One region of the Paenibacillus sp. FSL H8-0079 genome, then DNA from elsewhere that is predicted to be linked to it. Evidence: a T-box and tRNA genes for the amino acid it is inferred to sense, from the RefSeq annotation. Region 1 holds a T-box; the other holds one or more tRNA genes.

Region 1 (5,630 bases):
TCATGCCACGTTAAGAGGACATCTTTTACTTACAGGTGCGTACAGAGGAGAAAATGAGGCTTCAGAGGAGCTCAAACATTTCATTCCTGTGGAGATCACGGTGCCGCTGAACCGGGTCAGATCGATTGAGGATATTTCCATCGAGATCGAAAATTTTGACGTGGATCTGTTATCCAATCGCAGTCTGAACATTACAGGCGTGTTATCACTGCGAGGCATCGAGGGCTTTCCTGTTGAGGAGCCTCAAGTATGGTCGGCAGATGAGTTTACAGTTGTTCACTCACCTGACCCTCAGCAATCCAACCGTTCCGATGAAGCAGACCAGCCAGCCGGCGATCCCAATGCATTTGCACAAGAGTATCTGCTCCAGCGGAGTGAGGAAGAGAGACTTGCGAATGCAGCAGAACTTGCATATGGTGCCCCGGAATTCGCTGATCTGCAGGAATATGCGAATGCGTCTTCGGCCGAGCCACTTCAGTCCGAGGAGCAAAGTGCGGAGTACGCTAACGAAAACAGACAACCTGATGCAAACGAAGATCTTGCATCTCTGGCAGCGAATGGAGATGAATTGGCATCCCATGAGCAATACAGCGAACCTTCTCCTATCTCGTCATTTATGGCCGAGACCGCTGATCGGCTAGCTTCTTACCCTGAGTCGGAACCATTGCTGCCTCTGGAGGAAGAGCCTTCTGCGTGGTCCGAGCCTTCCGTGGATGCATTGCCTGCGAACCCGAGAAGCTCAGATCAAGAAGCCTCTGAGGTGCCTGCGCAATCATCTAATGAGTTGGCAGCACCAGATGTACCGGACGCACCGGACGTATGGCACTTCGAATCAGCCCGATCTGTACCTCAGCAGGAGAATCAGGCAGTTGCTGATGTTCCGGTTGAATCACAGGCAGAGAACTGGCAGGGTGTATTCGCTTCGTCCGAACCAGGCAACGCCGAGGAAGAGCGGCCGGCTTTTGAAGCGACTGGGGTAGACGAGTTCGTGCAGAACGAAGCATTTGTTCCTGAACCTGTAGCTGAGACGGAAGACAAGCCGGAGCTGAAGGTTGCTTTTGGCAGCAAAAAAGAATCTGCACCACGGCAAGAGGAGGGCGTAGGTATCTCTTCCTTGTTATCCTCTGGCAGAGCGACACGCGATGCTGAAGTGGAGCGAGGCGACGAGGTTCCTGCTGGTGTAGTACAGGAAGAAGCATATCCTCCTGATGATGTAGAATGGAAGAATCTGTTCCTGGGAACGATCGTGGATCAGACCCCATTCCGCAAGGTGAAACTATGTATCGTTCAGCGAGAAGATACACTGGATGCCATTGCAGATCGATACCAATTGAGCACGAGGGAACTTCAGTTGTATAACCGATTATCTGAGCAGGTTGTGGAAGAAGGTCAGATATTGTACATCCCTTAATTCGTAGATAAAGCCTTCGTTACGACCCGTGATCCCCTTGAGGATTGCGGGTTTTTGTATGATTCGTCCTAAACCTGCATTCCAGCGCTCTTTTTCCGCTGTTGTCAGGTTGACTATCGCGCACGAGCAAGGTATGATGTGTGTAGGTTTTTTGATGAACAACGTGGAACGGGAGTAGTAGACAGTATGACCTTTCAGAGAGTGGAATTGCAGCGCTGTGAGATTCCGCAGGAACCAACTGATCGAAGTCGCCCGGGAGTTGCCTGTTTGAATACAAGGGATGAATGAGATGTATCGTCATTTATTGCTGAGGTAGGATGGGCCGGTAGCAGCCGTTATCTGCTTGAAGTGTCACGTCATGTACAGAGGGTGAAGTCTATCTTGCTGTCGGCGTGAAACAAAGGTGGTACCGCGAAAGCTAACCTTTCGTCCTTTGATGGATGAAAGGTTTTTTTTGTTTTTTTTGGCGAAGATGATGAAGTAACGGAGGAATGACACATGTCTGAGGAAAAAAAATCAGCTGCAACAGAAATGCCGACCACTTACGATCCAAAGGCGGCAGAAGATAAATGGTACTCCACCTGGATGGAACGTGGATATTTCAAAGCCGGTCAACGCAAAGATGCCGAGCCGTATACGATTGTTATCCCACCCCCGAATGTGACCGGGATGCTGCACATCGGGCATGCGCTTGATTTTACATTACAGGATATTCTAATCCGTACGAAACGGATGCAGGGCTATGATGCGCTATGGCTTCCGGGTTCCGACCATGCAGGTATTGCTACCCAAACCAAGGTAGAGCAGAAATTGCGTGAAGAAGGTCTGACTCGTTATGATCTGGGACGCGAGAAGTTTCTGGAGAAGGTATGGGACTGGAAAGATCAGTATGCCACTACCATTCGTCAACAATGGGGCAAAATGGGACTGTCGCTTGATTACTCACGTGAACGTTTTACGCTGGATGAAGGTCTGTCCCAAGCGGTTCGCAAAGTATTTGTTCAATTGTATGAAAAAGGCCTTATTTACCGAGGCAAACGGATCATTAACTGGGACCCGGTGAACCGGACAGCACTGTCCGACATTGAGGTTGAATATAAAGAGGTTCAGGGTCACTTGTACCATCTGCGTTACCCGCTCAAAGACGGAAGTGGCTACGTTACCGTGGCAACGACGCGTCCTGAAACGATGCTGGGTGATACCGCGGTTGCTGTTCATCCGAAGGATGAGCGCTATGCAGATATGATTGGTAAAGTACTTGTACTGCCTATCATCGGACGTGAAATTCCAATTATCGCTGATGATTATGTGGATAAAGAGTTCGGGAGTGGTGCAGTTAAAATCACGCCTGCGCATGATCCGAATGACTTTGAAGTAGGTCTTCGTCATGATCTGCCTCAAATTACGGTAATGGATGAGAGCGGCACAATGAATGCAGAGGCTGGCAAGTATCAGGGACTGGATCGCAGTGACTGCCGCAAGCAGATTGTTGCTGACATGAAAGAACAGGGCGTATTGATCAACATCGAGGATCACACGCATCAGGTTGGACACAGTGAACGTACCGGAGCTGTTGTTGAGCCGTATCTGTCTACACAGTGGTTTGTTGAGATGAAACCACTTGCGGAGAGAGCGATTCAGAAGCAACAGAGCGGCAAAGGGGTTAATTTTGTTCCAGACCGTTTTGAGAAAACGTATCTGAACTGGATTGAGAACGTTCGTGACTGGTGTATTTCCCGTCAACTGTGGTGGGGACATCGTATTCCTGCCTGGTATGATGAGGAAACGGGTGAAATCATCGTATCTGCTGAAGATCCGACGACGCTGCCAGAGAATGCTGGCCGCAAGCTGAGACAGGACGAAGACGTACTCGATACTTGGTTCAGCTCCGGATTATGGCCGTTCTCCACATTGGGCTGGCCGGAAAATACGGAAGATTTGCAACGTTATTATCCGACAAGTGTACTTGTGACAGGGTATGACATCATATATTTCTGGGTTGCACGTATGATTTTCACTGCATTGGAATTCACCGATGAGATTCCGTTCAAGGATGTGCTGATGCATGGTCTTGTTCGTGACGCAGATGGACGCAAAATGTCCAAATCACTGGGTAACGGTGTAGACCCGCTGGATGTAATTGAGAAATACGGCGCAGATGCAATGCGTTACATGATCTCAACCAGCAGCACGCCAGGTCAGGATCTACGTTTCCGTTGGGAACGGGTGGAGCAGGCTCGTAACTTTGCCAACAAGATCTGGAATGCTTCGCGCTTTGCATTGATGAATCTGGAAGGATTCACCTATGAGGAACGTGACATTAGCGGAGAGCTTGGTACAGCCGATTATTGGATTTTGCACCGTCTGAACGAAACTTCCCGCGATATTACGCGTCTAATCGAAGCGTATGAATTTGGGGAAACGGGCCGTGTACTGTATAACTTTATCTGGGATGACCTGTGTGACTGGTACATTGAGTTTGCGAAACTGTCCTTCTACGGGGAAGATCCGGTTGCCAAGAAGAAAACACAATCTGTGCTGGCTTATGTGCTCGATCAGACCATGCGCCTGATTCATCCGTTCATGCCATACATCTCCGAAGAGATCTGGCAGCATCTGCCGCATGAAGGTGAGACGATTACGCTGGCATCTTGGCCGGTATACGATCCTGCTCTTGAGAACCCAGAGGCTGTTGCCGAGATGAACCTGCTCATGGATACCATCCGTGCAGTTCGAAACATTCGTGCAGAAGTGAACGTGCCTATGAGTAAAAAGATCGAGTTGATGGTCAAAGCTAACAGTGCTGAGACGTCCAGCATCATTCAGCGTAACAGCCATTACATCAAACGTTTCTGTAATACGTCCGAGTTCGATAGTGGGCTGGATCTAAGCTCACCGGATAAGGCAATGACTGCGATCATTACGGGAGCAGAACTATACTTGCCGCTCGCAGGTCTTATTGATATCGAACAGGAAGTGGCTCGCCTGGAGAAAGAGTTGCAGAACCTTGAGGGCGAAGTACTCCGTGTGGAGAAAAAGCTGGCGAATGAAGGCTTTGTTGCCAAAGCTCCTGCCAAGGTTATTGAGGAAGAGCGCGCCAAGCAAGCAGATTATTCCGACAAACGGGATAAAGTGATTGCACGAATCAAGGAACTGAAAGGTTAATATATCTGGGTCGGATGGAGAGCTAGTATGCCATCCGGCCGCTTTTTTCAATCAAACTCGGGACCGAAGGTGAATCAGATGACGGAATTAGACGGGACAGATGCAGCAGCTCCTTTACTTACGTATGACGAGGCCGTGGACTGGATCAATGGCCTTATTCCTTTTGGCATCCGACCTGGATTGGAACGAATCGAGGGTCTGATGTCCATGTTAGGCAATCCACACCAACGTCTCAAATTTATTCACGTCGCGGGAACGAACGGCAAAGGTTCGACTTGCGCTTTTTTGACGTCAGTGCTTCTTCAGGCTGGATATGATGTGGGCACCTTTACGTCGCCTTATATCACCAAGTTTACGAACCGTTTTCAATACAATGGTGAGGATATTCCCGAAGAGATTCTGCTTAAGCTCTCGAATCGGTTACGTCCACTGGTCATCGAAATGGCCTCCACTCCGCTTGGATCACCAACGATGTTTGAGGTGTCCACGGCTCTCGCGCTTCTGTATTATGCAGAAGAATGCTACCCTGACGTTGTGGTATGGGAGACGGGGCTAGGGGGAAGGATGGACGTAACGAATATTGTTGCACCTGTTGTGTCCGTCATCACCAACATTGGTATGGATCACACGGATGTGCTTGGAGATACGATTGAGCTGATTGCTGGCGAAAAGGCAGGGATTATCAAGCCGGGAGTACCCGTGGTGACCTGCGCGACTCAACCCGAAGCTGTGAAGGTGATTCAGGAGAAAGCACAGCAGCTTCAATCAACCGTGTATTTGGCAGGAGATCGTTTCTCTTATCATAGACTGGAGAGCAATGAGAGCGGACAATCTTTTCATTTTTCAGGACCGTTTCGTGACCTGGACGTTCGCATCCGCATGCAGGGCTCACACCAATGTGACAATGCAGCGGCCGCACTGATGGTGCTTGAATTGCTCAGACAATACATGGCGTTTATGCTGGATGACAACGATATTGCACTTGGACTGGAGAATGCCTTCTGGGCAGGGAGATTCGAAAAAGTCGTCGATGAACCCCGAATTGTGCTCGATG
Region 2 (5,630 bases), 730 kb from region 1:
GAGCAACGCAAGCTGTTCCAGGACCATTGTTCACCTTTGCTGGTTATTTAGGAGCGATGATGCGTGGGGTTACGGGTGCTTTGGTCGCAACGATCGCTATCTTTTTGCCAGCGTTCCTTCTGATCGTAGGAGCATTACCCTTCTGGAATTCTTTATGTAAAAGCTCAAAAATTCAAGGAGCATTTATCGGAATTAATGCAGCCGTTGTAGGTATTTTGTTGGCTTCGTTGTACGATCCGCTTTGGACAACTTCGATCCTAACTCCTGTTGATTTTGCACTGGTATGCATGTTGTTTCTAATGCTCGTTTTTTGGAAAGTACCACCCTGGATCGTTGTCATTACTGGTGCAGCAGGCGGTACAATCATGAACTTTCTCTAAATAAAAAAGGTACCCAAACACTGCACTTCTTTTTCAAAGCGTCCGTGTTTAGGTACCAAATTACTGCAAGTATGTCTTTTTACCGATGCATGCAGATAATCTATTTATTCTCTTCGTCATTCCAATTAGTTACTCCAGATATCCACTTTCATCTGTGCACACTTGAAATACTTGGCCTCTGCCGGGCTTGTTGTCAGCTTCAACAGACATTGTAGGTTTCCATGTTGGAATATCCCGCCACTGAGGTCAGCAGCAACACCACCATACTGGTCATCCGCACCAAGCCATACAGACGGTCTCTCGAACCCAGCTGAGAACTGTAATCCGGTGCAGAGCAGCACAGTCAGGTTCTTACGGTTCTGTGCCTCATCTCCTGCTACGCCATGTGTGGTGAAGAACACCATGTTTTGCTTGAAATCGGTGTACGTTCCATCTGCTTTATAGGCACGAACCATACCATACTTCTGATTCACGTTCTGAAAAAACGTGATTCCAGCCTTGCTATCCTTCGATTTAATACCAAGCTGAACAGAAATTCCAATGTTCCCGTTCAATTGGAGCGCTTCCAAGGTAACTGCAATTGCGGTTACTTTCGAGCTGTCAATCAGATGTTTCATTTTTAACTCTGCCGAAGCTCCTGCCGTTGCCGGTGTTGTAACTGTAATGGTTCCTCTGTCGGGCAAAGGCTCAAACGTAGACGTTCCCACCACCTCAAGCCAATCCGGTAACGTTCCGAGAAGAAAATCGGCCACAAGCTGTTTGTGGACCTTTCCAAAGGGCACGATCTGACCCGCTGCATCACGTATAACCATCTCTACACCTCCACCGAATAGGCTACGCCGATATTATGATCGGTATTGTAATACACGTACACTACACCGTCCATAACGGACACCATCATGGATTGCATGTTCGTCGTTTCCCAATTCAATGCCGGAAAATGTATATCTGAAGGTTTGTCCAGCAGTTGACGAAAATCTGTGCTGATCTTGGCAATGGCAGGCCGAGCTACGGTCGTAACTCCACCTGAAGCATAAGCCGATAACATGCCGAGCCACCACATGCTCCCTTTGTACATAAATACACCAGCATTGGGTCTCGAAATGTTTTCTCCCGCAGTTAAAGTGGCATCATTACCACCCATTAATGGTCTAGGATCAGCTAGCCAGCTGCGCCCATCATGAGAATGCCAGATACATTTACGGCCAAAGTCACCGCCGCCCATCACCGAGAAACCGATCCATTTGCCGCCATTTCTAAAGCATGAGAAGTATCCTGTATGACCATCACCTGGGAAACCTGGAGGTTTGTCCAGAATCAAACCCACTCTTGTCCAGTTGATCATGTCTACAGAGGTCGCGAGTGCCGTCGATTGATTGATCCCCAGTCCGTTTTGTTGATAATACATGAAGAATAATTGTTCAACATCGTTCCAGATTACAAATGGTGTTTCCGTCGAATTCCCAACCACAGTATCCAGATATATCTGTCCGTGTTTGGTCCATGGTCCTGTTGGGCTGTTCGAGTAGGCTAGTCCAATTCCTCCGATGTTATTATGATTGGTAGAATACGTGGCATAATAATCCGCCTTGGCATCAGTAATAAGCCCCTTTACCTTGATCGCCCGGAACCAATAGATCGATTGTAGCCCCGCCATTGCAGCGGTATACATAGGATTGTCCATCTTTTTATCAAATTGAGGTGTGTACATCCGTCTGGATTCTGCATCGCAATAATCGTATGGCGCAATAGCCCTATTCGCCTTCATCGCTGCATCGAGTGCTGCCTGAGCAATATTATCAGTCATAGACATGAGAACTCAACTCCTTCGTGAGCAGGGTATTACCATTTACCGGTGACGAATATAAACTATCCGAAGTGTCTTTTAATAGGATTGAACAATCAACAACATTACCCACATTCGTAGCTGGTTCCTGAGTAATACGAATGATAGGGCGAATATCAGCATTATATGAATACGCTTTCATTTTGTTGATTCCTTTACTTCTCTTACCGTTGTGATTAGCAAACCTCCTTTTCATAGGCACGCCCGGATAATGTTGATCCTTCATATTAATCCCTCCTATTGTTTTCTCCCGATAAGTATATTCATGAAGTTGCCTTTATGTTAAAGCATCATGCCCATCTTGCAGCCTAATATTCCAAAATGAGCTATGAATCATTTAGAACAATCGCCGAACAAAAAATGAAAAGAAATCTGGAAAACTTATTCTATTCTCTATTACTAAAACTTCTGTCCCCAAAACTTATTTTACGCCTTCTTCACAGTTCATAAAAAAAGAAAAGAAGCCTTACATCGTAAGGCTTCTCATGTATGATCTGTAGTGGGCTCGAACCACTGACCCCTACCCTGTCAAGATAGTGCTCTCCCAGCTGAGCTAACAGATCATGATATATAATTGTTTCCCAATCAAGTAACAGTATCATATCAAGTAACCGTGTTCATTGTCAATAATTTATTTGGTTATAATTCACCCGAAATGGTGCACAATAAAGGAAAGATTACCATTTCTACAGCGAGGTGAATTCCCTATGAGAAACATAACAAAACGTCCACCCCTCAATAAATATACATTCACCAAATGCTTCTTCCCCTTCGTTGGGCTTATGGTTCTGATTACAACCGTTACGGGTTGCAGCTTGGAGCGGGATGAACATACGGTACAATTCCAACAATTACAGCAGCCTAATGAAAATGGTGATTCTCTGCCTGTCTGGTTAGACGTGTACTCCAAATCTGTGATTCAAGATGTATATTCTCCGCGAGGGAGCAGTGAAGTCTTACCGTGAAGGTTAACAGGTGAATTACTCATCTTCATCCCACTTCCGTGAATATGCTTTCTTGGTCACGTAATACAACAGAGCAATCATTCCCGCCGACATTAGCAATGTAATTACCATAATGCCTGCCATGCCCATCGCCAGCCCCTCCTCTCCCAATATGTTCCATACTTAACTATACAGGAAAAGCATTTTTTTGTATAATTCAGTCTGATATGTCGCGCAAGAGCAGAAAGAAGGAATGGAATTGGCAGCTGAGATTAGTTATGTAACGACGGAAGAACAACTGGAGCAAGCCTTGGGGATTCGCCATCACGTTTTTGTGATCGAGCAACAGGTGCCTGCTGAGATTGAGATTGATCAATATGATGTCATCAGTCCGGATGTGCATCATGTATTGTTATGTACGGATGGGCAGGCTGTGGCCACGGGGCGTCTGATCTATTACAGCAAGGATACGGCCAAGATGCAGCGGATCGCGGTACTTGAGTCTCATCGTTCATTTGGTTATGGAAGTGTGCTTCTGTTGGCCATGGAGGAGCGGGCTCGTGAACTCGGCTTATCCTATTCTATACTGGATGCTCAATGTCAGGCTCAGAAATTCTATGAAAAACTGGGCTATGAAGTGATTTCGGAAGAACCTTTTTATGATGCAGATATTCTGCATGTTCGTATGAGAAAAAGCCTGTAAAACCTCGGGTTGGCAGGTCTTTATCAGCATATGGTGCATACTTCCGATGAATTCGGATAGGCTAATCAGGTAAACAGATTCCTATCTCGTCATATAAGGAGAGTGTGACATCATGGATCAAACGACACGCGAGAGTTTCACAGCAGTACAGAAAAATGGCGACGGTGACCTGACGGCCTTTCAGACTTCAGCAGGACGTGTACTGGATTACCAACAGGCACTTGCAGAAGTAAAAGCTGGGGCTATTGCCGGCGTGAATGTATTTAAAGGTAAGGATGGAGAAATGTACATTCGCGGCGATGCCGACGGCGACCCAACCAATAACCTGGATCAACTTCCCCATTTCTAAAATAGATGCACACCTCGTACGTGTGACATAGTAAGCGCCGATCCGGTTATCCGGGTTGGCGTTTTCTTATTATGACTAGTAGTCCGTAAAATATTTTACGGAATCCCCGGCAGGCTGGCTTTTGCGAATCGGCTGTTGTACCTGTTCCCATGCCTGCAAAATCTGTATACCTTCGAGAGTAGAATGGTTATCCCACGCGATATGCCCGGTCCGTTCAAGCTCCAGCAATGACTCATGAATAAATGCTTTACTTCGTCCCGTCTTGTTCTCCAATTCATCCATACGCGGCAACCGGCGCCGTTGTCCTGCATAGTTCACCATAATTCGCAAAATCTTGCGTTCAAAGTCGTTCAGCATACTTTACCTCCCCGTTCAGATCCGTAACAGGACGCCATGCCAGAATACCTTGCTCCAGAAATGTTCGGGGTGAGCCTTCTTTTCCTGCTGATGCCCTAATCATCCCGCCACGTACACTGTTAATTCGAATCTGTCGCTGCGTGATCTGCCCTGCACGATCCATGTAGACAAGCTCCACCATCTGGCCAATATATTTCCCTAGCATAATCATCCCTCCGATAAGAACATTTGTTTGTATTTATTATTATATGCGAACATAAGTTCTTTATTCAATAGTAAAAAAAGGATTTTGTAAAATAAAAAAACCAGACTTTCACCTTAAAGATTAAGGCAGTCTGGTTCAACCCATAGTGTAGCTAATGTGAAAACAATGTATTGTACTCACTACGTTCATTAACGGATCAGTGTCGATCCGATTCCGAAAATTGTACTTTTTTCAATTGCTGTGTAGACGGATTAAAATCAACATTCACATAGACTGCGAACTGCTTGCCGTCTTTTGCACGAACCCATAACTTAAACTGTTCCCGTGATTCGTTCGCTGTTAGAGAGGTGCGACCGATATGCTTGTAGTCCAAAATATCCACATTATATTTGGTTTGTGTTTCTTTGACCGCGATAATTCCCCACTTCGCATAATCAGGGATAGCGGCGCCTGTTCCTGATGTAATTCCAGCCAAACTCAGGACTACCGACATGACGGTAACGATGAGCATTCTCATTTCACTCACTCCTTGGGACAATATGTTTCTGTTATATTGCCCGTCCGGGTTTTATTTTACACGAATAAACGAAAGATCCAGGCCAGTGGCCGTAGGGAAAAAGGAACCACATGAACAAGTCGGTCAAACGAATCAGGAGGCTCCGTCCGCAAACTCATTCCCCAATCACCCGAGAGAAAGTGTTGTTGAGTCTGTGGTTCCTGAGGACGTTCCAACCCGTATTTCTTTTCGAGCAATTGCCTCGTTTCTTCATCCACCTGAACCTCATTTGTAACGACATATGCTGTGACAGGCTCGCTGCTTATGTACATCAGAATCATTAGAAACAT

Evidence for each region. The T-box of region 1 lies ahead of MHI06_RS23295 (valine--tRNA ligase). A T-box ahead of a tRNA ligase gene usually reads a tRNA of that ligase, here a tRNA-Val.
Region 2: it encodes a tRNA-Val, which carries the amino acid that the T-box ahead of MHI06_RS23295 (valine--tRNA ligase) is inferred to sense. The anticodon was not compared.

Annotation. Positions count from the first base shown of each region.
Region 1 covers NZ_CP150300.1:5,196,721-5,202,350, reverse strand. Annotated here, with positions in the region: gene MHI06_RS23300 (LysM peptidoglycan-binding domain-containing protein) at 1-1,411, shown strand, start outside; T-box leader at 1,567-1,848, shown strand; gene MHI06_RS23295 (valine--tRNA ligase) at 1,910-4,576, shown strand; gene MHI06_RS23290 (folylpolyglutamate synthase/dihydrofolate synthase family protein) at 4,655-5,630, shown strand, end outside.
Region 2 covers NZ_CP150300.1:4,468,756-4,474,385, forward strand. Annotated here, with positions in the region: gene MHI06_RS19975 (chromate transporter) at 1-380, shown strand, start outside; gene MHI06_RS19980 (hypothetical protein) at 506-1,192, opposite strand; gene MHI06_RS19985 (hypothetical protein) at 1,195-2,193, opposite strand; gene MHI06_RS19990 (hypothetical protein) at 2,180-2,452, opposite strand; tRNA gene MHI06_RS19995 (tRNA-Val) at 2,717-2,789, opposite strand; gene MHI06_RS20000 (hypothetical protein) at 2,934-3,191, shown strand; gene MHI06_RS20005 (GNAT family N-acetyltransferase) at 3,430-3,873, shown strand; gene MHI06_RS20010 (DUF3892 domain-containing protein) at 3,986-4,222, shown strand; gene MHI06_RS20015 (hypothetical protein) at 4,298-4,579, opposite strand; gene MHI06_RS20020 (hypothetical protein) at 4,563-4,784, opposite strand; gene MHI06_RS20025 (DUF3889 domain-containing protein) at 4,981-5,301, opposite strand; gene MHI06_RS20030 (hypothetical protein) at 5,358-5,630, opposite strand, start outside.